DNA from 3 places in the Shewanella sp. 1311 genome. Region 2 is predicted to be linked to each of the others. Evidence: predicted binding sites of a transcription regulator. Region 2 holds the regulator's gene; each other region holds the start of a gene.

Region 1 (10,381 bases), 2.0 Mb from region 2:
GGTACTGCAAATTATCGTGTTTGCCGCGTTAGTGGGTATCGCTATCAATAAAGTCGGCGAGAAAGCTGAGCCGCTAAAACGCACCATAGAAGCGGGCGCAGAAGTCATGTTCCAACTGACTCGCATGGTCTTAAAACTCACTCCTATCGGTGTGTTTGGTTTAATGGCTTGGGTTGTCGGTGAATATGGTTTATCGACTCTACTGCCGTTAGGTAAGTTTATCGGGGCTATCTACATTGCCGCCTTTATCCATATCATCTTTGTTTACGGTGGCTTAGTGAAATTTGTCGGTGGTTTAAGCCCACTGCAATTTTTCCGCAAAGCTATGCCAGCGCAGTTAGTCGCCTTTAGTACTTCTTCAAGTTTCGGTACTTTACCTGCGAGCACCCGTGCAGTCGAAACCATGGGCGTATCAAAGCGTTATAGCGCCTTTGTAATGCCATTAGGTGCGACCATGAACATGGACGGCTGTGGGGGTATTTACCCTGCGATTGCCGCTATCTTCATCGCGCAGATTTACAATATTCCGCTCGATACACTGGACTATGTGATGATTGCCGTGACTGCAACCGTGGCTTCTGTTGGAACCGCTGGCGTGCCAGGAAGTGCAATGGTGATGTTAACTGTGACCTTAGGTGTGATTGGTCTACCACTCGAAGGCATTGCCTTTATCGCCGCGATTGACCGTATTATCGATATGATCCGCACGGCAACGAACGTGACGGGCGATATGATGACAGCAGTCGTGATTGGTAAATCAGAAAATGAACTCGATGAAGCGCAGTTCTATTCGAACGATACCCAAGACGTTAAACCTGTGAGTTCGCAGCAATAACAATACTGGGGCGAAGCCACTGCGCTAAGCCATCAGTAACATTAGCTAAATTACGCAGATGATGTAAATGAAGAGACCGCTTAGGCGGTCTTTTTTATTATTCAACAAACGGCCTTTAATCCGTCGGCTTTAAAGCCCCAATCAACTCCAACGGTCCTCATCGACTGCAAAATAGGTTACTCAAATAAGATCAAGCTGTTAGACTCTAAAATAACTCTAACTCACATTTTAGCAGAACAGACAATGACGAGACTCTTCCTTATCCCGCTGATCCTATGTTTGTTTTGGGCGTTATTTTTAAAAGCCAACAAACTCACGCTAAAACAAGGCAGACGAGGTTTTATCTACATTATTGGCATAGGTGAAGGGATGATTTTAACCCTCATCACGTTAATGTGGTTAACGGCTTAGCAAAAGGCCAACTCAATACTGAGTTGGCCTTAGTGATAAAACTGAGCTAACGATTGGAAGATGTTCAAAGCTCAGTTAACCCAAATCGGTTAACTCAGTGATTAACCCAATCCGTTACCCAAGAACAGCAAGTAAAATCCCCGCCGCCACAGCAGAGCCTAACACCCCCGCCACATTGGGCCCCATTGCATGCATCAGCAGGAAGTTATGTTGATTCGCTTCCAACCCCACTTTGTTGACGACTCGCGCCGCCATAGGCACAGCCGATACCCCTGCGGCGCCGATCAGCGGATTCACTTTACCGCCCGACAGCTTACACATCAGCTTTGCCATCAACACACCCGCTGCTGTACCAACGCCGAAAGCCAAGGCACCCAAAACCAGAATTCCTAAGGTTTCCAGCCGCAGGAATTGATCCGCGGATAACTTAGAACCCACAGCTAAACCTAAGAAAATCGTGACGATATTAATAAGCTCGTTCTGCGCCGTTTTCGATAATCTATCCACCACGCCCGATTCGCGCATCAAATTACCAAGGCAAAACATGCCCACTAACGGCGTGGCCGCAGGTAAGAAGAGAATCGTTAATCCCAGCACCATCAAAGGGAAAATGATCTTTTCCTTCTTACTGACTTCGCGCAGCTGCTCCATTTTAATTTCGCGCTCAGCTTGGGTTGTCAGTAAGCGCATGATCGGCGGTTGAATAATAGGGACTAACGCCATATAGGAATAAGCCGCGACCGCAATCGCCCCCAATAACTCAGGCGCCAGTTTGGAGGCGAGGAAAATCGCCGTCGGCCCATCGGCGCCGCCTATAATCGCAATGGCCGCCGCGTCCTTCATGGTGAACTCAAAGCCCGGCACTAAGTTCAGCGCTATCGCCCCAATCAATGTCGCGAAAATCCCAAACTGCGCCGCAGCTCCTAACAACAGGGTTTTAGGATTGGCAATCAAGGCACTAAAGTCGGTCAGCGCACCGACGCCCATAAAGATCAACAGTGGGAATACCCCAGTCTCAATCCCCACATGATAGGCGTAAAACAGCATGCCACCTTCTTCAGTAAATCCCGCGTGGGGAATGTTCGCCAGCACTGCACCAAAACCAATGGGCAACAATAACAAAGGCTCAAACCCACGCACTATGGCGAGATACAAGAGCAAAGCGCCGACAGCCATCATCAACACTTGCCCGCCAGTAAAGTGAGCAATACCTGTCTCGGCCCAAAAAGCCATTAAACCTTCCATAATGACTCCTACGCCAAGGCCAGTAATTGAGAACCCACAGACACTGAGTCGCCTTCTTTCACCCAGAGCTTAGCGATAATGCCATCGCCCTGAGCACGAATTTCAGTTTCCATCTTCATCGCCTCAAGGATGATCACGACATCGCCTTCACACACTCTATCGCCTGGAGAAACATGAACTTTGAAGATGTTGCCCGACAGCGGCGCGCTCATTTCAAGCCTGATCTCTCCATGGCACGCAGTTGGCGTAGTGCTCGCCGTAGCAGTTTGCACGGCATGAACACTTTGGCCCTGTGGCTGGATTTGCGAGATCTCCCCGCCTGTGGCGACTTCAACTACGTACTCTTTCCCTTCGACTGTTACCGTGTAGGTTTCAGGGCCACGATCCGCAGCATTAGTAGCAAGTGCTGAAGTCAATTCAGGTTTAGGCTCAAAGGCGCTTGGATCGTCACGATTCTTTAAGAACTGCAATCCTATTTGTGGGAAGAGTGCATAGGTCAGCACATCATCGTCATGCTCTGAAGATAGGCGAATGCCTTGTTCCTGTGCTTTATCAGCTAACTCAAGCCGTAACTTAGCCAGCTCTGGCGTTAATAAATCCGCAGGGCGACATGTAATAGCTTCAGCCCCTTGCAACACTCTGGCTTGCAATGCGGCATCTACTGGCGCAGGCGTCGCGCCATATTCGCCCTTAAGCACGCCTTCAGTCTCTTTCGTCAGTGACTTATAACGCTCACCCATTAACACATTAATGACCGCCTGCGAGCCGACAATTTGCGATGTGGGCGTCACTAACGGCAAGAAACCTAAATCAGCACGAACGCGGGGGATTTCTTCCAATACCAAGTCCATCTTATCGGCCGCGCCTTGCTCCTTTAATTGGCTCTCCATATTGGTCAGCATGCCACCAGGCACTTGGGCACGTAAGATCCGCGAATCGATGCCTTTCAGCGCTCCTTCAAACTTAGCGTACTTCTTGCGCACTTCACGAAAATAAGCGGCAATCTCTTCAAGCAACACCATATCGTAACCAGTAGCGCGCTCAGTATCTTCCACCATAGCGATAACAGTTTCAGTTGCAGTATGTCCATAGGTTTGACTCATCGACGAAATTGCCGTATCGAGCACATCGATGCCCGCTTCAATGGCTTTCTGATAAGTGGCCGTACTCAACCCTGTCGTCGCATGACAATGCATAGATAACACGAGTTGCGTCTGAGATTTGAGTCGGCTAATAAGCTCAAACGCTTCCATCGGCTTAAGTAAGCCCGCCATATCTTTGATGCACAAAGAATCGCATCCCATATCTTCGAGACGTTTTGCCATATCAACCCACGTCTCTATGGTATGCACTGGACTCGTGGTATACGAAATCGTCCCCTGCGCATGGCCGCCAACTTGGCGCACTGCTTTCACCGCAGTCTCGAGGTTTCGAACATCGTTCATCGCATCGAAAATACGAAATACATCGACGCCATTGGTATGGGCGCGCTCAACAAAACGCGTGACTAAATCATCGGCATAATGGCGATAACCTAAGAGGTTTTGGCCACGCAGTAACATTTGCTGCGGCGTATTCGGCATGGCCTTTTTCAGCTCACGAATTCGATCCCAAGGATCTTCACCAAGATAACGAATGCAGGCATCAAAAGTTGCACCGCCCCAAGATTCCAGTGACCAGAAGCCGATCTTATCGAGTAGTGGCGCTATCGGTAACATGTCATCAATGCGTAAGCGCGTCGCTAAAATGGATTGATGCGCGTCCCGCAAAACGACATCAGTTAAAAATAATGGCTTAGCCACTGCCGTCGTAGAATTAGATACAAAAGTCATACTGCTCCCCATTACTTAATCTGTGAACGATACTGCTTTACCGCCAATGAAATCGCAGCGACCACATTTGGATCTAAAGGCTTAGCATCAGATTGCGATACCCTCTGCTGACTTTTAGCATGATTTTTAGCAAAACGTGCAGAGGCAGCATCGACTGCACACCAACGCGCAACTAAATGGATCCCAAGGATTAGTACACCTAAAAATAAATACACTAAGCCCATCCCCAAAAACATAATGCCAACGGCATCCAATAAAGATTGCGTTACATCCTCCATAGCTCCCCTACCCCTTACTCTCTCAATCCCTATCAAAAGTACGATTGCCCCAAACCATCGCTATCGCATCACAAGTTCAACATTCAATCGGTTGAGCGGTTTACAAACTATGGGTCTCTCGTAGACAGACCCATAGCGACCACCAAACCAAAGAATTTTTGAATAAAAAATCACATTTAAAAATTAATAACTCACGCAACAAGAAAATCAGCTTGAACTTAACCCGCTACAAACATAACCAATTGATAACAAAAACACCATGTGAATGTAAATTGGTCTTACCAATATTGAATAAATCCAAAGGCGGCCAGTCATTAATCCTCATAAATCGGGCAATTAATTCAATATTCCATAATGAAATACCCACTATGCTGGATTTAAGTCGAAATGATGTCCTAGGCTAAAAAATGATTCCTAAATTGAAGACAACGGACATAGGAATAAACCAAGTGAAAAAGTATGCAGATTTCACAATCCAAGTCACTGCTATTTGATTCTGAATGAATATAGAAAGGCATGTCGTTCTGAAGGAATTGATTGAAGAAGAGGAATGGGATCAATCTAACAAATTAAATCATCCATTTTGACAACTTAGATATCCTCTTGATACCAACACGAAGCGGTGCTAGAGGCTCAATACGGTTTGTTGTGGAGCGGCTATCTTGAAAGATAAGCCACAGTGCTACCCGAGGTAGACCTTAGGCTCTTAGCTATTCGCAGGATTAATACCAATTGTATTTAATATCTGTTCATTCAGCGGGAATTCAACGCGCTTTAAACAAGGCGAAGGCTTGAAGGCATAGTGGTGCTCTGTCGAAAGCCTTAAACGCAGTATAAAGCGCGTTGTCATACCGTTAACAGTTAGCCGCCCTTCGGCATCCCACTCCGGTGTTGCATTGACTTAAAAGGGAATAACCATTTCTGCGTCAATGCGCCTTGGATTGAAATGCCTGTGAGGCTGTGAACTGATTAGATATTTAATGTGATTGGTATAAGCAATAGGACAAGAACGAAATAAGGAAGCCTAGGATCGACAAGGAACTCAGCAATTAAAAAATGAGCTGGTGAGCTGGTGAGCTGGTGAGCTGGTGAGCTGGTGAGCTGGTGAGCTGGTGAGCTGGTGAGCTGGTGAGCTGGTGAGCTGGTGAGTAAAAATAGTGGGGAAACATGCAAGTTGGAAGAAAAATATATCAATTCCTACAAAATTTAGACGTAAAAAAGCCAGCTTATTCAGCTGGCTTCGTTACATCTCAATGAGATAATTAGGCGCTTGGCGATGACCTACTCTCACATGGGGAGACCCCACACTACCATCGGCGCGTTTGCGTTTCACTTCTGAGTTCGGGATGGGATCAGGTGGTTCCACAAGGCTATTGTCACCAAGCAAATTCTGTTTATTACCGTGTCCATCTCTGGACCACGCTAATAATAATTCGGAAAGCTGATTTGCTTTGAGTCTTTAACTTTATCAAGTGTCGATATTCTGTCTAAGGCTTTTCGTACGACCTCCATGGATGGAGGAAGTGCTAGAAAATGTCTGGAACATTTTCAGTAAAACCCATCTGGGTTGTATGGTTAAGCCTCTCGAGTCATTAGTACATGTTAGCTCAACGCCTCACAACGCTTACACACCATGCCTATCAACGTCCTAGTCTCGAACGGCTCTTTAGAGGAATTAAATTCCTAGGGATGACTCATCTTAGGGCTCGCTTCCCGCTTAGATGCTTTCAGCGGTTATCGATTCCGAACGTAGCTACCGGGCAATGCCATTGGCATGACAACCCGAACACCAGCGGTTCGTCCACTCCGGTCCTCTCGTACTAGGAGCAGCTCCCTTCAATCATCCAACGCCCACGGCAGATAGGGACCGAACTGTCTCACGACGTTCTGAACCCAGCTCGCGTACCACTTTAAATGGCGAACAGCCATACCCTTGGGACCGACTTCAGCCCCAGGATGTGATGAGCCGACATCGAGGTGCCAAACACCGCCGTCGATATGAACTCTTGGGCGGTATCAGCCTGTTATCCCCGGAGTACCTTTTATCCGTTGAGCGATGGCCCTTCCATTCAGAACCACCGGATCACTATGACCTACTTTCGTACCTGCTCGACGTGTATGTCTCGCAGTTAAGCTGGCTTATGCCATTGCACTAACCGTACGATGTCCGACCGTACTTAGCCAACCTTCGTGCTCCTCCGTTACTCTTTGGGAGGAGACCGCCCCAGTCAAACTACCCACCAGGCACTGTCCCTAATCCCGATAAGGGACCTAGGTTAGAACATCAAAACTACAAGGGTGGTATTTCAAGGACGACTCCATCATGACTAGCGTCACAACTTCAAAGTCTCCCACCTATCCTACACATGTAGGTTCAATGTTCAGTGCCAAGCTATAGTAAAGGTTCACGGGGTCTTTCCGTCTAGCCGCGGGTATACGGCATCTTCACCGCAATTTCAACTTCACTGAGTCTCGGCTGGAGACAGCGTGGCCATCATTACGCCATTCGTGCAGGTCGGAACTTACCCGACAAGGAATTTCGCTACCTTAGGACCGTTATAGTTACGGCCGCCGTTTACCGGGGCTTCGATCATGAGCTTCTCTTGCGATAACCCAATCAATTAACCTTCCGGCACCGGGCAGGCGTCACACCGTATACTTCCTCTTGCGAGTTTGCACAGTGCTGTGTTTTTGATAAACAGTTGCAGCCACCTGGTATCTGCGACTCCCGTCAGCTTAGAGAGCAAGTCTCATCACCAACAGGAGCGTACCTTCTCCCGAAGTTACGGTACCATTTTGCCTAGTTCCTTCAGCCGAGTTCTCTCAAGCGCCTTGGTATTCTCTACCCGACCACCTGTGTCGGTTTGGGGTACGATTCCCGCTAACCTGAAGCTTAGAAGATTTTCCTGGAAGCATGGCATCAACTACTTCAGTCCCTTAGGACCTCGTCATCAGCTCTCAGTCTGCACACTAAAGTGCGATTCCCCGGATTTGCCTAAGAAATCAACCTACCACCTTAAACGCGGACTACCAACGCCGCGCTAGCCTAGCCTTCTCCGTCTCTCCATCGCAGTTAGCGGAAGTACAGAAATATTAATCTGTTTCCCATCGATTACGCCTTTCGGCCTCACCTTAGGGGTCGACTCACCCTGCCCCGATTAACGTTGGACAGGAACCCTTGGTCTTTCGGCGAGGGGGTTTTTCACCCCCTTTATCGTTACTCATGTCAGCATTCGCACTTCTGATACCTCCAGCGTGGGTTACCCCTTCACCTTCAACGGCTTACAGAACGCTCCTCTACCGCGCACAGTAAACTGTGCACCCGTAGCTTCGGTGACTAGCTTAGCCCCGTTACATCTTCCGCGCAGGCCGACTCGACTAGTGAGCTATTACGCTTTCTTTAAATGATGGCTGCTTCTAAGCCAACATCCTAGCTGTCTAAGCCTTCCCACATCGTTTCCCACTTAGCTAGTACTTTGGGACCTTAGCTGACGGTCTGGGTTGTTTCCCTTTTGACGACGGACGTTAGCACCCGCCGTCTGTCTCCCGAGTAGTACTCATTGGTATTCGGAGTTTGCAAAGGGTTGGTAAGTCGGGATGACCCCCTAGCCTTAACAGTGCTCTACCCCCAATGGTATTCGCTCGAGGCGCTACCTAAATAGCTTTCGAGGAGAACCAGATATCTCCCGGTTTGATTGGCCTTTCACCCCCAGCCACAAGTCATCCGCTAATTTTTCAACATTAGTCGGTTCGGTCCTCCAGTTGATGTTACTCAACCTTCAACCTGCCCATGGCTAGATCACCGGGTTTCGGGTCTACACCTTGCAACTAAACGCGCAGTTAACACTCGGTTTCCCTACGGCTCCGCTATTCGCTTAACCTCGCTACAAAATGTAAGTCGCTGACCCATTATACAAAAGGTACGCAGTCACGGTCTCAAGAACCGCTCCCACTGCTTGTACGTATACGGTTTCAGGTTCTATTTCACTCCCCTCACAGGGGTTCTTTTCGCCTTTCCCTCACGGTACTGGTTCACTATCGGTCAGTCAGGAGTATTTAGCCTTGGAGGATGGTCCCCCCATATTCAAACAGGATGTCACGTGTCCCGCCTTACTCGTTTTCATCAATGGTTAGTTTTCATGTACGGGGCTATCACCCTGTGCCGCTGTGCTTTCCAACACATTCCACTAACACCCCACTGACTTAAGGGCTAATCCCCGTTCGCTCGCCGCTACTAGGGGAATCTCGGTTGATTTCTTTTCCTCCGGGTACTTAGATGTTTCAGTTCCCCGGGTTCGCCTCGCAACACTATGTATTCATGTTGCGATAACAGCTTATGCTGCTGGGTTCCCCCATTCGGACATCGTTAGCTCAAATGCTTGTTACTAGCTCGCCAACGCTTTTCGCAAGTTACTACGTCCTTCATCGCCTCTGACTGCCAAGGCATCCACCGTATACGCTTAGTCGCTTAACCATACAACCCAAATGAGTTTCACTCATCTGCGCCGCATTGCGACCAGCTTGGTTTTACTTGTCTCACTTCTGACCAAAGAAGTGGACGCGCCTTAGACGCAAACTATTCAATAAAGAATAATTTACTTTTTGAATATTCAAGACACTTAATAAAGTGTTTGAGAACTCATGATGCAAACGTTTCCACGTTTACATCGGTTTGTAAGTAACATGACGACAGACATCATCACGTTACATACTATCAGCTTTCCAAATTGTTAAAGAACAATGCGTACCGGCTAGCGGCGCATTCAGCTCTGACTTCTCCTAAGAGAAGATAAACAAGCAATCTGTGTGAACACTCAGCAAAAATTAAGTTAGTCGTATAGGTAAGGAGGTGATCCAGCCCCAGGTTCCCCTAGGGCTACCTTGTTACGACTTCACCCCAGTCATGAACCACAAAGTGGTGAGCGCCCCCCCGAAGGTTAAGCTACCCACTTCTTTTGCAGCCCACTCCCATGGTGTGACGGGCGGTGTGTACAAGGCCCGGGAACGTATTCACCGTGGCATTCTGATCCACGATTACTAGCGATTCCGACTTCATGGAGTCGAGTTGCAGACTCCAATCCGGACTACGACGAGCTTTGTGAGATTAGCTCCACCTCGCGGCTTTGCAACCCTCTGTACTCGCCATTGTAGCACGTGTGTAGCCCTACTCGTAAGGGCCATGATGACTTGACGTCGTCCCCACCTTCCTCCGGTTTATCACCGGCAGTCTCCCTAGAGTTCCCACCATTACGTGCTGGCAAATAAGGATAGGGGTTGCGCTCGTTGCGGGACTTAACCCAACATTTCACAACACGAGCTGACGACAGCCATGCAGCACCTGTCTCACGGTTCCCGAAGGCACTAAGCTATCTCTAGCGAATTCCGTGGATGTCAAGAGTAGGTAAGGTTCTTCGCGTTGCATCGAATTAAACCACATGCTCCACCGCTTGTGCGGGCCCCCGTCAATTCATTTGAGTTTTAACCTTGCGGCCGTACTCCCCAGGCGGTCTACTTAATGCGTTAGCTTGAGAGCCCAGTGTTCAAGACACCAAACTCCGAGTAGACATCGTTTACGGCGTGGACTACCAGGGTATCTAATCCTGTTTGCTCCCCACGCTTTCGTGCCTGAGCGTCAGTCTTTGTCCAGGGGGCCGCCTTCGCCACCGGTATTCCTCCAGATCTCTACGCATTTCACCGCTACACCTGGAATTCTACCCCCCTCTACAAGACTCTAGTTCGCCAGTTCGAAATGCAATTCCCAGGTTGAGCCCGGGGCTTTC
Region 2 (10,381 bases):
ACCGCAACGGGCGAAGTGTTACTCGGGTTAGATGTCACGTGTAAAGCGTGGGCACTGACAGGGACGCGCGCTTGGATCCAACTGTTACGCCTGCCCGTGATTAAAACTGTCGCCGATTGGACTTACCTGCGCTTTGCTAAACACAGATACCGCATCTCCTATTTACTGACGGGCAAAGCCCGCTGCGACGATAACTGCCAAATTCCCACCAAACGCCGCTGAATGAGCTTTAGAAAGTGTAAAACGCAGGCATAAAAAAACGGAGCTCAATGGCTCCGTTTTTTAATTCGTCATAATCTAAAAAGATTATCCGAAAGATTATTTAACGAAATCAACGCCTAGTTTGATATCGCCTTTCAGCGTATCTAACATAGAATCACGAGCGTTAGCTTCGAATGCACTCACTTCACCGTAAGGCAGTACTTTTTCAATACCGTTTTTGCCTAACAGCACAGGTTGTGCGAAGAACTCTGCGTGCTCGCTGCCGCCGTCAACATAGGCGCATTCAACGATGTTAGCTTCGCCTTGCAGACCACGAACCAAAGACAGACCGAAACGGCAAGCCGCTTGACCCATAGACAGAGTCGCGCTTCCGCCACCGGCTTTAGCTTCAACCACTTCTGTACCCGCGTTTTGGATGCGAGTAGTCAGACTTGCCACTTCTTCGTCAGTGAAAATCACGCCTTCTACTTGAGACAGTAATGGCAGAATGGTCACGCCGCTGTGGCCGCCGATCACATTGACTTTAACGTCAGCAACATTCAGGCCTTTTAATTCAGCGATGAAGGTTTCAGAGCGGATCACGTCTAATGTCGTGATACCGAACAGACGGTTCTTATCGTAAACACCCGCTTTTTTCATCACTTCTGCAGCGATAGCGACAGTAGTGTTGACTGGGTTAGTGATAATGCCAACCAAAGCCGTAGGGCAAGTTGCCGCTACTTTTTCGATCAGGTTGCGAACGATACCAGCATTGATATTGAACAGATCTGAACGATCCATACCAGGCTTACGCGCAACACCAGCAGAAATTAGAACAACGTCAGCACCCACTAGGGCAGGCGTTGGATCTTCACCAGCAAAACCTTTGATTTCAACAGCAGTAGGGATGTGGCTCAAGTCAACCGCAACACCCGGAGTAACCGGTGCGATATCATATAGAGACAAATGTGAACCCGCAGGCAGTTGAGTTTTTAACAGTAGGGCAAGAGCCTGGCCGATACCACCAGCAGCACCAAGTACAGCAACTTTCATAGTTATCTCCGTTATTTCTCGGATATGTGTGACATGGATCTAATTTACGTTGGCGTCACATTACTGGAATGTCACAACAATTTCAATTATCCCTTAGTCGTGGGACAAAAGAATTCCGGAATAACTTAGAAGCAATGTAGAACAATTACTCAAATTGGTATTTTTAAGCCCCCAGCAAACGCTTAACCACAGGGGATTAGTGAATTTTTATTCAACCAATCTGGTTATTTGTTGACAATTTTTCTAAAAATATTCAAAATGGGCCTGTTTTTTTGAATAACGAATAATAATATTATGCAAACGACCAAGAATCAGGATGACCTTGTTAGAATTTTTAAGTCGATTTTAAAAGAAGAGCGCTTTGGCTCTCAAAGTGAAATCGTCACCGCCTTGCAAGCTGAAGGCTTTGGTAATATTAACCAATCAAAAGTATCACGCATGCTCAGCAAGTTCGGCGCAGTGCGGACTCGCAACGCTAAGCAAGAGATGGTGTATTGCTTGCCGGCCGAATTAGGCGTACCCACCGCGGGTAGCCCGCTGAAGAATTTGGTACTCGACGTCGATCATAACCAAGCAATGATTGTCGTGCGAACTAGCCCAGGTGCCGCGCAGCTGATTGCCCGTTTATTGGATTCTATCGGTAAACCAGAAGGCATTTTGGGCACGATTGCCGGTGATGACACTATCTTTATTTGTCCATCGAGCATCCAAGATATCGCCGATACCTTAGAAACCATCAAATCTTTATTCAATTACGCAGAATAAAAAAACAGGTCAGCTTGCTGACCTGTTCTATTTCATCTGTACGCATTTCTGTCCAATCTTGCGCTGATTATTTGGCCATTGTCCCGATTACGTTACACATTTAAGCCAATCTCGCGCGCACCGATGTTTATACGCTAAGGTCAGTAAGCCACACTGATGCGCTGATTTGCGTGAGTGCCCTGTTCGGCCTCATCTAACATGGCTTTAGCGTAATCCGTAACAGAAATGCGGCTGCGACCATTAGCATCGGTAAAGAAGCTGTCGCCACCAAGGCGATATGGGCCTTCACTCTCGCCAGGATAAATCTCAGCGGCGGGGCTCACAAAGGTCCAATTAATTGCAGTTTGCGCCGCACGGAATACCTGCAAAGCTTCACCCTGAGCTAACGCCTCATCTTTATATGCAGCGGGGAAATCTGGGCTAGAAACCAGAGTCACACCCGGTGCCACTTCTAAGCTCCCTGCGCCACCAACCCACAATAAACGTGGCACCTTAGCGTTAGGCAGCACATCCAGTAAATGCTGAACCGTACTCGCCACTAGGTCATGATTTTGTTGTGCGCGGCCACCAACAGCGGCAATGACAACATCTACGCCAGCAAAGGTTTGCGCAACTAATGGCTGCTCTAAATCCACAGCATGCACAGCCACATCAGTAGCGGATAACTTGCTCGGATCACGCACTAGCGCTGTTACTTGGTGCCCACGGCTCAATGCTTCTTTTAAAATTGCACCACCAATCCAACCTGTTGCACCTAAAATTGCGATTTTCATTTCGTTAACTCTCTCTGATGATTTACATTGAAGCCAGTTTACTTGCAGTGGTTCCCGTGATAAACATCAATAAATGAGCATGATTGTTTCAGTTTGAGGTACTAATATGGATAAAATTGCCGCAATACGCAGTTTCGTCGAAGTGGCAAACTGTGGCAGCTTTACCAAAGCTGCCGAGCATTTAGACCTCAGCCGCCTGCAGGTGTCCCGCCATATTCAAGAAATTGAGCAGTGGTTGAGTTTACGCTTACTCCACCGTACCACCCGCAGCGTCAGCCTGACCTTACAAGGCGAAGAAGCGCTACAATTTTGCCAGCGGATATTAAGTGAAGTAGCCGCCATGGAAAGCCGCGCCCACAGCCATAACAGTGAACTGGTGGGCAGTATTCGTATCGCCACACCAATTGGCCTTGGACAGCACAGCCTGTTCGATGTTGTCGATCGCTTTATTAAAATTCACCCTAAGGTCAGTATTCAGCTGGTGATGTCGGACAGTTTTGCGCAATTGGTGGATGAGCGAGTCGATGTGGCATTGCGCTATACCGAGCAGCCGGATGATAATTTGATTGCGCGGCGTTTAATGACTATAGATGCCGTGATCTGCGCTGCGCCAAGCTACCTTGATAGCAACACACCACTTGTCGAGCCGATAGATCTGCTGGCTCACAACTGCCTGATACACTCGGCGCAACAAAATTGGCCTTTCCTGAAAGAGCTGCAAGCCGAGCATGTAAAAGTCACAGGTAATCTTAAAGCTAACGACATGGGCGTGCTGGTGAGTGCTGCGCTGCGGGGACATGGCATAGTGCGTTTGCCCTGCGACTTAGCAAATCAATACCTTGCTAGCGGTCAGCTCAAAGAAGTGTTGCCCGACTTTACGACGCCAGGCCAAACCCTGTGGGCTGTGTACTTGTCCCGCAGTTATCAGCAAAATCTGGTGCGCGCCTTTATCGATTACACCGCACAGCAATGGCAACTCGATATCAAAAAATGGCTCCCTGCGCATTAGCATAAAAAAACGCACTCAGGCGTTAGCGTAAGTGCGTTTCATTGATGCTGAATCTGCTCAAATATTGAAAGCTTATTCGTCGAATTGCAGCATAAAATCCAATGCGGGGGCAAAGAAGGATGAGCCTGTCATCGCTTTGGTAAAATGCATCAAGTGATCATGGTTACCTTCGCCATCACCAAACATCATGCTATGCAGCATCTTTTCAAAATGCTCAGGCGTGCGGCAGTTAGAAATAAACATCAATCCCTGCTCTTTTAGTGAACCATAGGGCATGCTCTGGCGCAGGATTTCCATCGACTGACCATTCGCATCTTTAAGATTCACCCGCTTGATATGGCTGGTCAGTGGCTTATCTTCTGACTCATATTCGATATTATCTTGCTTAGTGCGACCGATAATATCTTCTTGTTTTTTAACCGGTAATCTATGCCATTTACTCAGGTTATGGGCATACTTTTGCACATGAATATAGCTGCCGCCCCTAAACTCTGGATCTTCATCGCCAACCAGAGCGACTTCCTGACGGTGACGCCCCTTAGGGTTTTCAGTGCCATCGACAAAGCCGGTTAAATCGCGGCTATCCATAAATCGAAAGCCACGTTCTTCATCGACTAGTTCCACTAAGTCTTCAAACATTTGGCTGATTTCATTAGCGACTAAATGCAGAATATCGTAACGGTCGCAGCGGATATGCACGAACAAATCATATTCAATGGCCGGCGCTTCGCGGCTGCCGACTTGCATAGCAGGAAAAGGCTTGAGCATTTCAGGGCGAGCATTGGGGTAGAGGCTATCCCAATAATTAGCGCCAATCCCCACAAAACCATTGAATGCACTGTCAGAGTATTGATCTGTCAGCTCATAAATATACTGCGCAACGTTGGCAAGACAGGGACGTAATTGTGACTCTACATTGTCATTGGCATTAAACATCAAATAGACACTGTGTAAGTTCCCCTCTGCACACACACCCAACTGTTCACGCGGCATATTTTGTATATCCATTTGGTTATCACCCTTTTTCTAAATTCATTTTCGGCAATATTATCCGCAACTTTACCTGAAAATGACATTAACTAACGCACAGTTTGTTCTGGTTTATCATGATAATGCTCATTACGCAGCGTTATCGCGCCCAAGATCCCTAAATATAAAAATTGACGAGACTGTAAAAGTCTCGTCAATCAGTTTAATCGAATAAATGAAGCAAAGCTTACTCTGCCTCAAGCTTACCTTAGCGTGGCGCTGAAGTTAATAACCCGCGGCATGACCATCTTTACGGCTCTCAGAAGCGCCACGATACACGCCCGTTTCAGCATTAAATCCAATGGCTTGATAGCCGCCAAAATCGCCAAGGCCGTCACGCAGCACATGACCTTTCTTGATAAGCTCGCGGCGAGTTTCCACAGGGAAGCCCGATTCCAGACTGACGTAGCCGCCATCATTCATCACTTCGCCGGTGGGCTCAGTTGAACCCATATGCAAAATTCTGGGGGCATCGCCCGCTTCTTGCAAGTTCATTTGAAAATCAATCAGGTTCAATACAATCTGCGCGTGCATTTGTGGTTGAGTCGCGCCGCCCATCACCCCAAAGCTGAGCCAAGGTTTACCGTCTTTGGTCACAAAAGCAGGAATAATAGTATGAAATGGACGCTTGCCCGGTGCGTAGGTATTAAAACGCCCCTCAGTTAAATCAAACATTTGCCCACGGTCTTGCAGCACGAAACCGAGATCTGGCGGTGTCATGCCCGACCCCATACCACGGTAGTTACTTTGAATGAGTGACACCATGTTGCCGTCTTTATCGGCGGTGGTCAGGTACACAGTATCGCCACGTTGCAACGCAGGATTACCCGCATCGACACTCTTAGCCGCCTTGTTTAAGTCGATGAGCTTGGCACGGTCGTAGTTGTATTGCTGCGAAATCAGCTCTTTAACTGGCACTTTGTTAAAGGCCATGTCGGCATAAAACTTAGCTCTGTCGGCAAAGGCGAGTTTTTTGGCTTCGACAAATAAATGCACATATTCGGGGCTATTAAAGCCCATCGCAGCCACATTAAAGGGTTCCATGGTTTTTAAGATTTGTAGCGCCGCAATCCCTTGACCATTGGGCGGCAACTCCCATACATCGTAACCACGGTAGTTCACCGAAACCGGATCTATCCAGTCGCTAGTATGGCTCGCTAAGTCATCATAACTTAAATAACCACCTTGGGATTTCATGTACTTATCGATACTTTTGGCGATATCGCCTTTATAGAAAGCATCGCGGCCACCTTTGGCAATTTTCTCATAGGTATTAGCAAGCGCTGGGTTTTTAAAGATTTCGCCCACCGCTGGCATCTTGCCATTAGGCATATAAGTTTCTTTAAAACCAGGGAATTTTGCGAGTTTTTTACCGCTACCCTCAAGATAATAAGCAATCAATTCGGAGACAGGAAAACCATCACGGGCATAGTGGATTGCGGGCGCGAGATTATCGGCCATCGCTAATTTGCCGAACTTATTATGCAGTTCATACCAACCATCCACTGCACCGGGCACAGAAACAGGCAAAGGCCCAAGCGGTGGCAAATAGTCTAAGCCGAGGGATTTAAGCTTTTCTAAACTTAAGGATTTTGGACTGCGACCCGAAGCGTTAAGGCCATAGAGGCGTTGATCTTTCGCGCTCCAGACGATGGCAAACAAGTCACCACCGACACCAGAACCCGTTGGCTCGACTAACCCTAGCATGGCATTAGCGGCAATGGCCGCATCGACCGCACTGCCGCCCTGCTTAAGTATATCAATAGCGACCTGCGTGGCGAGTGGTTGACTGGTCGCCGCCATTCCATGGGTGGCATACACTTCTGAGCGCGTCGCGAAGGCTTTACCCGTGATCCTATCCATGGCCATCACTCCTGAAGACGATATTACCGTCGCCACTGTCACTAAGGTACAAATTGATTTTATTGTTTTTATCATAATTCCTCCCACTCTGGAGAAATTAAGGTAACAAGGATGGTCTAAAATATCACCAACCAATACCGCATAGACCCAAGTTAAACGTAAGCAAAAATGTCGTACTTTCGTTGTTGATAGCTTATCACCGTGGCATTAATACCTGACCGCTTAGATTTGCTCTGCACAATATCAATATACCTAAGATTCAAATAGTACCAGCGAGTGCGGCTCTGTCGTGACCCCGACTTTTTGACCGATAGTGAGCTGCATCATTTGGCTTCGCACTTCGACATAATAAGCATGGGAGGCGGCTTCAATCTTGACCCAGTAATGACAAAAGGCGCCTAAGAAACGCCGCTCTGTGATCGTGCCCACACCTTGCTCATCGGCGCTGAGCGTCAATTGCTGCGGGCGCAAGAATACCGTACCGCTGAACTCGCTCGGCAACCCTAATGGCGTGAGGCTGGTTAAATGACCGATAGGAGTGGCAACTCTGTGTCCATCGAGCACTGCGGCGGGTAAGTAATTACCGCTACCTAAAAAGTCCGCCACATAACGGCTGTTTGGCGCGGCGTATAAGGCTTCAGCGCTGCCATGCTGCACTATAATACCTTGATTAAAAATCGCCAAAGTATCAGCAAATACAAAGGCTTCATCCTTACTGTGGGTGACAAACACCGCGCTAACATTGCGCTGTTTCAAAATGCTGCGAATTTCCGCCATCATTTCGTAGCGCACTTGGGCATCGATATTAGAAAAAGGCTCATCGAGCAGTAATAACTGCGGCTCATAGGCAAGTGCCCGCGCAATCGAGACGCGCTGCTGCTGACCGCCAGATAACTCATGGGGATAACGCTGAGCTAAGCCTTCGAGTTTGACTAAGGTTAGCATGTCATCCAACCGAGTCTGACGCTCGGCTGCCGACAATTTAGCCACGCCAAAGAGAATATTCTCCGCCACAGTTAAATGAGGAAAAAGCGCATAGTCTTGGAAAATCATGCCGATACCGCGCTGCTCGCTAGGCACAAACTGGCTGTCGCCACTCACAACGCGGCCATTGATCTGAATTTCACCTTGGCTAATCGCCTGTAAGCCCGCAACCGCCCGCAACAGTGTGGTCTTGCCGCAACCGCTGGGACCTAACAGCGCAAGGATTTCCCCTTGGTCGAGAGCCAAGCTCAAGCCTTTGAGTACTTGCTGGCCCAGATAATCGCTATGAACTTGCATAAGTTTGAGCGTGTTTGTCATCAGCTGTGTTGCTCCAATGAACGGTTTAAATAAATCAGCGGCACTAAGCCCACCAGTACAATGACAATCGCGGCTAAGGCGCCGTGCTCGAGTTTTTCATCGGACACAAACTGGAAAACATAGGTTGCAAGGTTTTCAAAGCCGATAGGTCGCAGTAATAATGCTGCGGGCAGTTCCTTCATGCTTTCGATAAACACCAATAACGCGCCCGCAAACAATCCCTTACCAAGTAGAGGTAAATGCACTCTTTGCAGCAACTGCCGCGGACCTTGCCCCATAGTCAGGCTCACCATGTCCAGCGATGGCGAGATGCGTTTATAGCTACTTTCAACGCTGCCGATAGCAATTGCCACAAAACGTACGCAAAAGGCAAAAATCAACGCCACTACGCTGCCCGTCAAAATAAGTCCTGGGCCGTTTAAACCAAGCAGATCCGCTAGATCGTTAATCGCAAAATCGAGCATAGTGAGCGGCACTAATACGCCGATAGCGAGCACAGTGCCGGGCAAGGCATAACCCGTCGAGGCTAAACGTGAGGGCAAGGCATCACTGGCTCTTGGGCTTATGCGACGCACAAACATGAGTAGCAAAGCGATTAAGCAACAGATGAAGCTAGTGATTAGCGCAAGGCTGAGACTATTAAGGCTTAACTGCCAAAAGCTCTCATCCCAGCTTTGTTCAAAGTAACCAATGGCATAGGACAATAGAATCCCAAAGGGCAACAAAAAGGCTAATAGCAGCAGAGTGGCACAAAAGCTCAGTGCCACTGCGGTTTGCGCTGTCGAGAGTCGATACAAATCACTGGCTTGGATGCGCGATTGCTTTTGGAATAGCTGCTGTTTGCGACGGGCGAAACGCTCAAATCCAATCAGGCTAAACACCACCAGCAAGATAATCGCCGACAACTTAGCGGCGGCGGTCAAATTGCCATAACCCAACCAAGTGTCATACACGGCCGTGGTTAAGGTTGGCACGGCAAAATAGTTAACCGTCGCAAAATCGGCGGCGGTTTCCATCGCCACCAAAGCCACGCCAACCGCGAGTGCAGGCCTTGCCATAGGCAAAGAAAGCCGCCAAAAACTCTGCCAGGGTGAACAGCCCATAATGCGCGAAGCATGGGCCAAACTTAAGGATTGCTCCATAAAGGCGGTACGCGCCAAGAGATAAATATAGGGAAATAACACCAGCGACAACATGCACGCCGCGCCGCCTAAGGTGCGAATATCGGGGAAGAAATAATCCTGCGGTGAACTCCAGCCAAAAATCGTTCTCAAGCTGCGCTGCACTGGCCCCGCATAATCGAGCAAATCGGTATAAACGTAGGCAACAATATATCCCGGCATAGCGAGGGGCAGTAATAGCGCCCATTGCAAATAACGCCTACCGACAAATTCACAGCGAGCCATCAACCAAGCACAAGGTAACGCAAGTAATAACGCGCCCAAACTCACCCAAAAGATCAACAATAAACTGTTGATGATATAAGTCGGTAGAACCGTTGCCATCAAGTGGCCAAACACGGCTTCGTCAGGCTGCAAAGCTTGCAATATCAGTGCAACCAGTGGCAACACCAGTATGGTGGCGACCGCATAACCAGCAAGCGACCAGCTTCTGGCTAATCCTAAAATCATGTCAATCCTTAAAAAGTCACAGCGCCAATCAATGGCGCTGATAACCTAATCTGCAATTTTTCACTCGAACTTAAAGTAAAATGCTAGAGATCAAACTGCACTTCATCTAATAACTTAACCGCCGCTTGGTGATATTCGGCCAGTTTGAAAATAGGCAATTGATCCGACTTAAACTCGCCCCATGAAGCCACTAAGGTTGAAGGTGCCACATCGGCTTTCACTGGATATTCCATATTCACATCGGCATAGGCCTTTTGAGCCACATCGGCGGATAAGAATTCCATCAATTTGATCGCATTGGCTTTATTCGGTGCATGACGGGTTAATACCATACCAGACACGTTCACATGGGCACCGCGATCGGCTTGGTTCGGGAAGTTAATCGTCACCGCTTCAGCCCAGCTTTTTTGCTCTGGGTCTTGCATCATGTTGCCGTAATAATAGCTGTTACCGATGGCGATATCACATAAGCCTTCTTTTACCGCTTTCACTTGGGCTCTGTCATTACCCTGTGGCTTGCGCGCTAAGTTACTCTTCACGCCTGCCAGCCAAGTTTTCGCCTCAGCTTCGCCGTGGTGGGCAATCATAGATGCCACTAACGCTATGTTGTATGGATGCTTACCGCTGCGGGTACAGATTTTGCCTTTGTATTTAGGATCGGCGAGTTCTTCATAGGTGATTTGCTGCGGCCCTAAACGATCTTTCGCCGTATAGAGATTTCGCACTCGCATGGTCAGGGCGTACCACTGGCCGTC
Region 3 (10,381 bases), 500 kb from region 2:
CCCTTGGTGTAACCACGATACCAGTCGATATCGAGTAAATCGGTAATACAGGCTGCGGCGTTGTTTAAGTCGCTTAGGGTTTCAAATAGCGGCACCACGCGCATTGGGTGCGAACAGCCCGTTTCTTTGAGTAACAGTAAAACCGTTAAGACATCCGATGGCTTACCCGCCATCGAAATCACATAGGATCCGAGCGCTTTAGCCGGATGTTTAGCAATTAAACGGCAGGTATTAAGCACTTCGGCCACATCGGCTGACGGCTGCCAGTTGCTTGGGATCAGTGGACGACGGTTGCTGAGTTCGCGTAATAGGAAAGCTTGCTTCTCGGTTTCATCCCAATGGTTGAAATCACCCATGCCGAGATAGCGAGTTAATTCGGCGAGCACATCGCTGTGACGGCTGGCGTCTTGGCGAATGTCGAGTCTGAGCATGTGAATGCCAAAACAGGCGAGACGACGGAGAATATCAAGTAATAGACCGTTGGCTATTAAGCGCATACCGCAGTCGGTCAAACTCTTATAAAGCATTTCTAACGGCGCTTTGAGATCGCTTTCTTGCCAAATCAGGCTCGACTTATCGACTTCAGGATTGTGGCCTTCGATGCGCGCATTTAAATAATCTATGGTGTCACGCAGTCTTTGCCGAATAGATCGCAACACGTGGCGGTATGGCTCGCAGCTGTTGTTGGTGTAAGCCTTTAACTCATCATTGGCTTCTTCCATCGACAGCTCGCCAACCAGTAGGACTATGTCTTTTAGAAATAATCTGGCGGCGGCATGGCGGTTGCGATCGAGCACCTCTTGGGTGACCTTCGCGGTAACAAAGGGGTTGCCGTCGCGATCGCCGCCCATCCAGCTTGAAAAACGCACTGGCGCGATATCAATCGGTAATTGTTGACCCGTGCGTTGTTGCACTTGGTCGTTAAGCTGTCTTAAGAAGTCTGGCACCGCATGCCAAAGTGACTCTTCAATGGTCGATAATCCCCAGCGGGCTTCATCAACAGGTGTTGGGCGCTCACGGCGGATCTCATTGGTGTGCCAGATTTGCGCGATCAATTGGCGCAGGCGCAGACTGATTTGCTGACGCTCTCTATCTGATAATTGGTCGTTTTCTTGCTCAGTTAAGCAGTCGACAATGGCGGCGTACTTTTGGATCAGGGTGCGACGGGAAATTTCAGTGGGATGCGCTGTCAGCACTAGATCGATATCCAGTGTCTTAAGGCAGTCGAGCATTTTCGTTTGGTCTACACGGCCATTTAACATGCGGCCTAGGAGTTGTTCCACGGGATCAGGCACGCAGACGAGTTCGTCACAGTTGCGGCTAATGGTATGAAATTGTTCAGATAAATTAGCTAAGTTGAGGAACTGGTTAAATGCCTTTGCAAACGGAACTAATTCTTCGTCTGGCAGGGCGGTGAGTAACTCGAGCATTTGCTCTCTAGCGGCTTGATCGCCCCGGCGTGAATCTTTAGCAAGTTTACGGATCTGTTCAACCTTCTCGAGAAAAGAGTCCCCGAGGTGGGTGCGCATAGTGTCACCGAGGATTTGTCCTAACATACTCACGTTCGATCTTAATGACGCATACATATCGGTCATATTGTCTGCCTTGGTTACAACCATAGTTACTCCGAATAGAAAAACATGAAAATTCCGCATTGCATTTAGCCCGTTAGCACAATACCTATCACTTGGGGCAATGGTCAACAGAAGAACTTATAACTTATACGACTGGCTTATCTAATATGCAACTAATCGCAATGATCGTTGAGGAATATTCAATATAAATGCGAAGCTACGCAATATTTTGTGATGATTAGCGTAAGTGAATATGAAGTGCATCATTTTAGGCTTTGCAGGCATGTATCTTAGCTGTTAATAAAAAGGACTGATTTTGGCGGAAATTAACCCTAGATAACTGAGTTATTAACGAGTTAGCTGAACGGATGATAGGCGGGCGAGATCTGCATTTCAGTAAGAAATATAAAAATAAATTAAAAATATATATTCACATATATTGCATAAGTAGATCTTTGTGGTAGTCTAGCCTGCAGTTGAGATGAGTCACCCCCTGTCACCTGTAGAGTAAATATCATGATTCAGAGCATTAACCTGACAGTGAATAAAATAACAACCAATTACGATTTCCTGCGACGATAATCTTGTCATCATAGATATGCGCTGTTGCGTGTACGCTATTCATCTATTCTTTAAGTTTCTTTGATTCGGTTAATAAGACAACAACACATGAAAAATATCGCCATTATTGGTGCCAGTGGTTACACAGGCGCACAACTGACCGCTTTAATCCATGCAGAAGCAGAACTGACGATTCAGGGTTTGTATGTTTCTGAAAACAGTTTAGATAAAGGTAAGCCTTTAGCGGATTTGTACCCTAGCTATAGCCATATCGCATTAACGCTGTCGCCATTGTCAGAAGACGCTAAGGCAAAAATCGTTGCCGAAGCCGATGCCGTGGTATTAGCGACTGAGCATTCAGTGAGCTTACATTTAGCCGCTTGGTTTTATAGCCAAGGGTTAGCGGTATTCGATTTAAGCGGTGCTTATCGTTTTAGCGATGTGGCGCAATATCCTAAGTGGTATGGCTTTGAGCATGAATATCCTGAAGTTTTAGCCAAAGCTGTGTACGGACTTGCCGAATGGAATGCTAAAGAAATCGCTGCGACTAAGATGATCGCCGTGCCAGGTTGTTATCCAACCGCATCACTTACAGCGTTAAAACCGCTGGCGAGTTTACTGACATCGGCTTATCCGGTGATCAATGCTGTGAGCGGCGTAACAGGTGCGGGCCGTAAGGCGCAGTTACACACCAGTTTTTGTGAAGTGAGCCTGACACCTTACGGCGTATTAGGCCACAGACATCAACCCGAGATCGCCACTCAGCTTGGTCAAGAAGTAATATTTACCCCGCACCTTGGCAACTTTAAGCGTGGCATTTTAGCGACTATTACCGTGCAGCTAAAACCAGGCACTACGACTGCCGATGTGGCAGCGGCCTATAGCGTATATGACCAGGCGCCATTGGTGACCGTGAAGCACAATCAGTTCCCGAAAGTGGACGATGTGGTGCTGACATCTAACTGCCACTTAGGTTGGAAGTTTGATGAGAATAGCGGTTACTTAGTGGTAGCCAGTGCAATCGATAATTTGATGAAAGGTGCTGCCAGCCAAGCGCTGCAATGCATAAAGATTCATTTTAACCTTTAATTGTTCATCCTTATTTAAGAGAGTCGTCAAGATGTCTACAAACAACTCAGTATTAGTTCTTAAAGTGGGCGGCGCGCTGCTGCAATGTGAAATGGGGATGGCGCGGTTAATGGATACAGCTGCGGCTATGTTAGCCAATGGTCAGCAAGTGTTGATGGTGCATGGCGGCGGCTGTTTAGTGGATGAACAGTTAGCGGCAAACGGCATGGAAACCGTCAAGTTAGAAGGTTTACGGGTGACTCCGCCTGAGCAAATGCCGATTATTGCCGGCGCACTTGCGGGCACTTCGAACAAGATCCTCCAAGGCGCAGCGACTAAAGCAGGGATTGTGAGTGTGGGCATGAGCCTCGCCGATGGCAATACTGTATCGGCAAAGATTAAAGATGAACGTTTAGGCCTAGTGGGTGAAGTGACACCAAAAGATGGCGCTTATCTTAAGTTTATCCTCGCCCAAGGTTGGATGCCGATTTGTAGCTCTATCGCCATGATGGACGATGGCCAAATGCTTAACGTCAATGCTGACCAAGCTGCGACGGCCTTAGCCAAATTAGTGGGCGGCAAGTTAGTGCTGCTGTCGGATGTGTCTGGTGTACTCGATGGTAAAGGCCAGCTCATTCACAGTTTAAATGGCAAGCAGATAGCAGACCTTGTTAAACAAGGTGTGATCGAAAAGGGAATGAAGGTCAAAGTTGAAGCTGCGCTCGAAGTTGCACAGTGGATGGGGCAGGCGGTTCAAGTTGCCTCGTGGCGTGATGCAAGCCAATTAATCGCATTAGCAAAAGGTGAAGCCGTAGGAACACAAATCCAACCATAAGTGGAGTAGGTTATGAAGCATTTACTATCGATAAAAGAGTTAACCCAGCAGCAGTTACTCGATCTGATTGCCTTGGCAAAAACGATCAAAGCCAATCCGGCTGAGTATCGCCACGCGCTGGATGGCAAGAGTGTGGTGATGTTATTTGAAAAGCCCTCGCTCAGAACACGCGTTAGCTTTGATATTGGTATTAATAAGCTCGGTGGCCACTGTTTATACCTAGACCAACAAAATGGTGCGCTAGGTCAACGGGAATCGGTTGCTGACTTTGCTGCTAACCTGTCTTGTTGGGCCGATGCGATTGTAGCGAGAACCTATTCGCACACCACCATAGAACAATTAGCCGAGTTCGGCACAGTGCCCGTGATTAATGCCTTGTCGGATCTTTATCATCCTTGCCAAGCATTAGCCGATTTTTTAACACTGGCCGAGCAGTTTGAGGATGTCAGCAAAGCCAAATTAGCTTATGTTGGTGATGGTAATAATGTCACTAACTCGCTGATGTACTGTGCGGCTATTCTCGGTGCTACCATGACAGTGATCTGCCCAGCGGGTCACTTTCCTGATGGCTACGTAGTGGCAGAAGTGCAAGAGCTTGCTAAGCGATATGGCGGTAAGCTGGTACTGACTTCAGATATCGATGCGATTGAAGGTCACGATGCGATTTATACTGATACTTGGATTTCAATGGGCGATCCAACACCGCTGGCGGATATCAAAGCGAAGTTTGCACCATACCAAGTAAACAAAGCCTTGATGGTGAAAGCGGGTGCTAACTTCTTTATGCATTGTTTGCCTGCTCACCGTGGTGTAGAAGTAACAGATGAAGTGATGGACGGTGCAGGCTCCTTAATTCTGCAACAAGCCGAAAATCGGATGCATGCCCAAAATGCGGTACTGGTAACCTTATTTAGTTAAATTAACCCTGTTTAGCAGCCTGTTTTCTCCTAGGTGAGAAACGAGTCATAGGAATTTAAGATGTCTATCGAGATAAAAAATACTGGCGTGAAAAAAGTGGTTTTAGCCTATTCAGGTGGTCTAGATACCTCGGCCATTATTCCTTGGTTAAAAGAAAACTACGATAACTGTGAAATCATCGCATTCTGTGCCGACGTTGGCCAAGGCGAAGAAGAGCTGGTTGGCTTGACTGAAAAAGCCTTAGCTTCGGGTGCGTCTGAGTGTCATATCGTCGATCTGAAAGAAGAATTCGTTAAAGAATATATCTATCCAACGATTGCGAGCGGTGCTATTTACGAAGGCACTTATTTACTCGGTACGTCAATGGCGCGTCCTATCATTGCCAAAGCACAGGTTGAAGTGGCCCGTAAAGTGGGCGCCGATGCTCTGTGCCACGGTTGTACCGGTAAAGGTAACGACCAAGTGCGTTTCGAAGGTTGTTTCGCTGCATTAGCGCCTGATTTAAAAGTGATTGCACCATGGCGTGAATGGACCATGCAGAGCCGTGAAGATCTACTGGCCTATTTAGCCGAACGTGACATTAAAACGTCAGCGTCAGCGACTAAAATCTATAGCCGTGATGCCAACGCTTTCCATATTTCCCATGAAGGTGGTGAGTTAGAAGATCCATGGAACGAGCCAAGCAAAGGTGTGTGGACTCTGACAGCCGATCCTGAAGATGCCCCGAACAAGCCTGAATATGTGTCGCTAGAAGTAGAACATGGCCGTATCACGAAAGTGAATGGTGAAGCGCTAACGCCTTATGCTGCACTGATGACATTGAACGCGATTGCTGCGCCACACGGTGTGGGTCGTATCGACATCACGGAAAATCGTTTAGTCGGCATGAAGTCTCGTGGCTGTTACGAAACTCCCGGCGGCACTGTGATGTTCGCAGCACTGCGTGCGATTGAAGAGCTGGTACTCGACAAAACTAGCCGTAACTGGCGTGAGCAAGTTGCCGCACAAATGGCGCATTTAGTGTATGACGGCCGTTGGTTCACGCCACTGTGTAAGTCACTGCTGGCAGCATCTGAGTCATTGGCAGAATCAGTTAACGGTGAAGTCGTGGTTAAACTCTACAAAGGTCAAGCGACGGCAGTGAAGAAACGTTCACCTAACAGCTTGTACTCCGAAGCGTTTGCCACCTTCGGTGAAGATCAAGTGTACGATCAAAAACATGCAGAAGGCTTTATCCGCCTGTACTCATTAGCGAGCCGCATCCGCGCACTCAACGCTAATGATGTTAAGTCTAAGTAATAGGTCGTTTAAAAGGGCGCCTAGCGCCCTTTTTTGTTTCTAGGTTTTGATCAAATTTTTTGATTTAGATGAGTCGATTTCAAATCAGCAGTGAGTAAGGGGAGTTAGCATGGCTTTATGGGGTGGAAGGTTTCAGGGCGAAACGAGCGCGCTATTCAAATTATTCAACGATTCGCTACCCGTGGATTATCGCCTGTTCGAACAGGATGTGGTCGGCTCTATCGCTTGGGCTGATGCGATTGCTAGCGTGGGTATTATCACAGCCACTGAATGCAGCGACTTGAAAAAAGCACTCAATGATTTGCTAATGGAAGTGAATGGCGATCCAGCGATTATTCTCGCGTCGGGCGCTGAAGATATTCACAGTTTCGTCGAGTCGGCCTTGATTGCCAAAGTGGGCGATCTCGGTAAGAAATTGCACACCGGCCGTAGCCGTAACGATCAAGTTGCCACCGATTTAAAGCTTTGGTGTCAATCCGAAGGGGCTGCACTACTGGCGCGCCTTCAAAGCTTACATGCTGAATTGCTGGCGTTGGCTGAACGTGAGTTTGATGCGGTAATGCCTGGTTACACTCACTTGCAGCGCGCCCAACCTGTGACGTTTGGCCACTGGTGTTTAGCATATGTGGAAATGTATGAGCGGGATATCAGCCGTTTAGCCGATGCGTTAACCCGCGCTAATACCTGTCCATTAGGTTCAGGCGCCCTTGCTGGCACAGCCTATAAAATGGATCGGCATGCACTGGCTGCTGCACTGAATTTTGCCTCGCCGACACTCAATAGTTTAGATAGTGTGTCAGATAGAGATCACGTGGTAGAACTGTGTTCAACGGCATCGATCAGCATGATGCATTTAAGCCGTATGGCCGAAGATTTGATTTTCTTTAACTCGGGCGAAGCCAACTTTATCTCTCTGAGTGATGAAGTGACCTCGGGTTCATCCCTGATGCCACAGAAGAAAAATCCTGATGCATTAGAGCTTATCCGTGGTAAAACGGGTCGGGTTTATGGCAGTTTAGTGGGTATTCTCACCACCATGAAAGCACTGCCTTTGGCGTATAACAAAGATATGCAGGAAGATAAAGAAGGCCTGTTTGACGTAGTTGATAGCTGGGCAATTTGCCTCGATATGGCGGCGTTGGTGTTATCGGGTCTGAAAGTTAATCGTCCTAATGCGCTGTTAGCTGCGCAGCAAGGTTATGCAAATTCAACTGAGTTGGCCGATTATTTGGTGTCTAAAGGTATGCCTTTCCGTGAGGCGCACCACGTTGTGGGTGAAGTGGTGGTTGCCGCGATAGCGAAGCAAATTCCGCTGGAGGAATTCTCCTTGGCCGAGTTAAAAGCCTTTGCCACCATCATTGAAGATGACGTTTATCCTAACCTCACCATTGAAGCCTGTTTAGCGAAACGCGATGTGCTTGGTGGGACAGCTCTGCCGCAAATTCAACAGGCGATCGCGGCTAAAAAAGCCCGCTAAGGCTAGTTGTTAAATCAACAAGCCAATAAAAAACGCGACTTTAAGTCGCGTTTTTTATTAGGTCATTATCCGTATGGGCAATGACTTTCTATGCGTTGTTTATTGGAATAAGTCGTCAGTTGGCGCATCGATGAAGATGTTATTTTCATCCTGAGTTTCGCTGATGTATTCCTTCGGCTCAGTGCCCGAGATGAAGTATTCGAACGCACTGGTATAGTCGGTTTTGCGCGTGAGTTTACCCGTTGCTAAATCGATCCGTACCGAGACAATGCCTTCTGGTGGAATCGATGTGGTTTCAGGTGTGCCTTGTAAGACACTGTTCATAAACTCGTTCCAACCCGGACCTGCCGTTTTCGCGCCGGCCTCGGCGCCGGTTATCTGATCTTTCTCTGCGCTGGCATTCCATGCAGTTCTGCCCAGTTGTCGACCGTGATCGTCGAAACCGACCCAGAACGTACTGGTGAGCACAGGGCTAAATCCACTGAACCACGTATCGCGAGATTCGTTGGTTGTACCTGTTTTACCCGCAATATCATGGCGTTTAATTAATCTTGCAGCACGCCAAGCCGTACCTTGCCAGCCAGTACCGTGACTCCAATCACCGCCACCCCAGATCACGCTCTTTAACGCTTCGGTGATGAGGAATGCCGTTTGCTCTGAAATGATCTGTGGTGCAAAGCGACCCGTTTGCTCGAAACACTGGGCAACAGGTGCACTCGGTTCAGCACTAGGGTCTCCACTAACACTGAACGCCATAGGATCGCTCGGTGTAACTGGTTGGCTAAGACTTTGGCTAGGCTTACAGGCCAATGTTGGATTCGCTTTTTCAATCACATTACCGTAGGCATCTTCGACGCGATCGATGTAGAAAGGTTCGAGTAAGAAACCGCCGTTAGCAAACACGTTAAATGCCGTGACCACTTGTAATGGCGTTACTGAAGACGAACCTAATGCAATCGACTCGTTATGCGGTAAGTCATTAGGGTCGAAACCAAATTTTATCAATTCAGCAATGGTGGCATCAAGTCCGACATGGCGCATTGCACGCACAGACATCACGTTGATTGATTGCGCTAAGCCCACACGTAAACGGGTTGGGCCGCCATAGATATCAGGCGAGTTTTTAGGGCGCCATGCGGTGCCTTGGCTGATATCGGGTTTATTGATCGGTGCATTGTTGATGAGGGTCGCTAAGGTAAAGCCTTTCTCTAATGCGCCAGCATAGATGAAAGGTTTGATGTTCGAACCTAATTGGCGTTTTGCTTGAGTGACGCGGTTGTATTGGCTTTGGCTAAAGCTATATCCGCCGACTAAAGAACGAATCGCACCATTTCGTGGGTCGAGTGACACAGTCGCGCTGGCAACTTCTGGTACTTGCGATAACTGCAAATATTGGCCGTTATCACGGATCCAAATACGCTCACCAACCTTGAGCATGTCAGAAGCTGACTTAGGTACACTGCCTTGACGTTTATCGGTAATAAATTTACGCGCCCACTTCAAACCATCCCAAGTAATGACTTTAGTCTCGCCCTTGGCGGTCATGACGCTGGCTTGTTGATCTGCAACGCTGATGACGGCTGCGGGTTGCAGTTCTTGAATCGAAGCCACCTTGGACAGTTCAGCCTTGATTTGGGCTTGATCTGGTTTTTCGTCTGTCCACAGTACGGCGGCAGGACCACGGTAGCCATGACGCTCATCATAGGCATAAACGTTATTACGTAATGCTTGCTGAGCTTTCAGTTGTATATCCGATGAAATGGTCGTGTAGACGTTGTAGCCATTGGTATAGGCTTCTTCTTCGCCGTACTTTTGCACCATATAATCCCGAGCCATTTCAGAAATATACGGGGCATAGAGATCAATTTCGGCGCCGTGGTATTTAGCGACCAGCGGTTCTTGTAGTGCGGCTTGGTATTCAGCTTGGCTGATGTAACCCACTTCATTCATCCGCATGAGGACGACATTACGGCGAGCGACGGCACGAGAAGGTGAGGTCACAGGGTTGAGTGTCGAAGGCGCTTTGGGTAAGCCTGCGATCATACTCATTTCTGAGAGTGTAAGGTCTTTAACATCTTTACCGAAATAAACTTGTGCAGCGGCACCAACACCATAGGCGCGTTGGCCTAAGTAAATGCGGTTCACATAGAGTTCTAAAATCTCGTCTTTGGTGAGTAATTCTTCAATGTGATAGGAGATAAAAATCTCCTTCACTTTACGAATAATGGTTTTATCGCGGGTTAAGAAGAAGTTACGCGCAACCTGCATGGTAATGGTACTGGCACCTTGCTTTTTCTCACCTGTGGTCAACATCACTAATGCGGCGCGAAGTACACCTACAGGATCTATACCACCATGCTCGTAAAAACGCGCATCTTCAGTTGCGATAAACGCTTGAAGTAGGGGTTTTGGCACTTCGTCTAACTTCAATGGAATGCGACGCTTCTCACCAAATTGTGAAATAAGTTTGCCGTCACTGCTGTAGATGCGTAAAGGTGTTTGAAGTTGCACATTTTTTAGTGTTGAAACATCCGGCAAATCCGGCAAAACATAAAAGTATGCTGCCACAATGGCGCCTACTCCCAAAAGGGCTAGACTGAATAGTGCTATAACAATACGTTTTAACCACTTCACCAAAATTTATCCTAA

What was found. Region 2 encodes ArgR, which controls arginine synthesis, uptake and breakdown. Its sites were predicted from a motif close to ANTGAATANNTATTCANT; they were not measured.
Region 1: AC5YB3_RS16985 (OadG family transporter subunit) is a predicted target of ArgR. The motif match lies at 4,759-4,776, and genes of this name have one in related genera.
Region 3: argC (N-acetyl-gamma-glutamyl-phosphate reductase) is a predicted target of ArgR. The motif match lies at 1,992-2,009, and genes of this name have one in related genera.

Annotation. Positions count from the first base shown of each region.
Region 1 covers NZ_CM181686.1:3,807,751-3,818,131, reverse strand. Annotated here, with positions in the region: gene AC5YB3_RS17005 (dicarboxylate/amino acid:cation symporter) at 1-835, shown strand, start outside; gene AC5YB3_RS17000 (hypothetical protein) at 1,079-1,246, shown strand; gene AC5YB3_RS16995 (sodium ion-translocating decarboxylase subunit beta) at 1,361-2,491, opposite strand; gene oadA (sodium-extruding oxaloacetate decarboxylase subunit alpha) at 2,500-4,323, opposite strand; gene AC5YB3_RS16985 (OadG family transporter subunit) at 4,335-4,601, opposite strand; rRNA gene rrf (5S ribosomal RNA) at 5,870-5,985, opposite strand; rRNA gene AC5YB3_RS16975 (23S ribosomal RNA) at 6,173-9,075, opposite strand; rRNA gene AC5YB3_RS16970 (16S ribosomal RNA) at 9,444-10,381, opposite strand, start outside.
Region 2 covers NZ_CM181686.1:1,837,778-1,848,158, forward strand. Annotated here, with positions in the region: gene AC5YB3_RS08330 (thiol-disulfide oxidoreductase DCC family protein) at 1-222, shown strand, start outside; gene mdh (malate dehydrogenase) at 319-1,254, opposite strand; gene argR (transcriptional regulator ArgR) at 1,549-2,019, shown strand; gene AC5YB3_RS08345 (NAD(P)-dependent oxidoreductase) at 2,160-2,792, opposite strand; gene AC5YB3_RS08350 (LysR family transcriptional regulator) at 2,899-3,801, shown strand; gene AC5YB3_RS08355 (Dyp-type peroxidase) at 3,874-4,809, opposite strand; gene ggt (gamma-glutamyltransferase) at 5,056-6,768, opposite strand; gene AC5YB3_RS08365 (ABC transporter ATP-binding protein) at 6,946-7,995, opposite strand; gene AC5YB3_RS08370 (ABC transporter permease) at 7,995-9,626, opposite strand; gene AC5YB3_RS08375 (Fe(3+) ABC transporter substrate-binding protein) at 9,710-10,381, opposite strand, start outside.
Region 3 covers NZ_CM181686.1:2,337,107-2,347,487, reverse strand. Annotated here, with positions in the region: gene ppc (phosphoenolpyruvate carboxylase) at 1-1,619, opposite strand, end outside; gene argC (N-acetyl-gamma-glutamyl-phosphate reductase) at 2,244-3,224, shown strand; gene argB (acetylglutamate kinase) at 3,256-4,038, shown strand; gene AC5YB3_RS10520 (ornithine carbamoyltransferase) at 4,051-4,956, shown strand; gene AC5YB3_RS10515 (argininosuccinate synthase) at 5,017-6,255, shown strand; gene argH (argininosuccinate lyase) at 6,365-7,732, shown strand; gene AC5YB3_RS10505 (penicillin-binding protein 1A) at 7,832-10,366, opposite strand.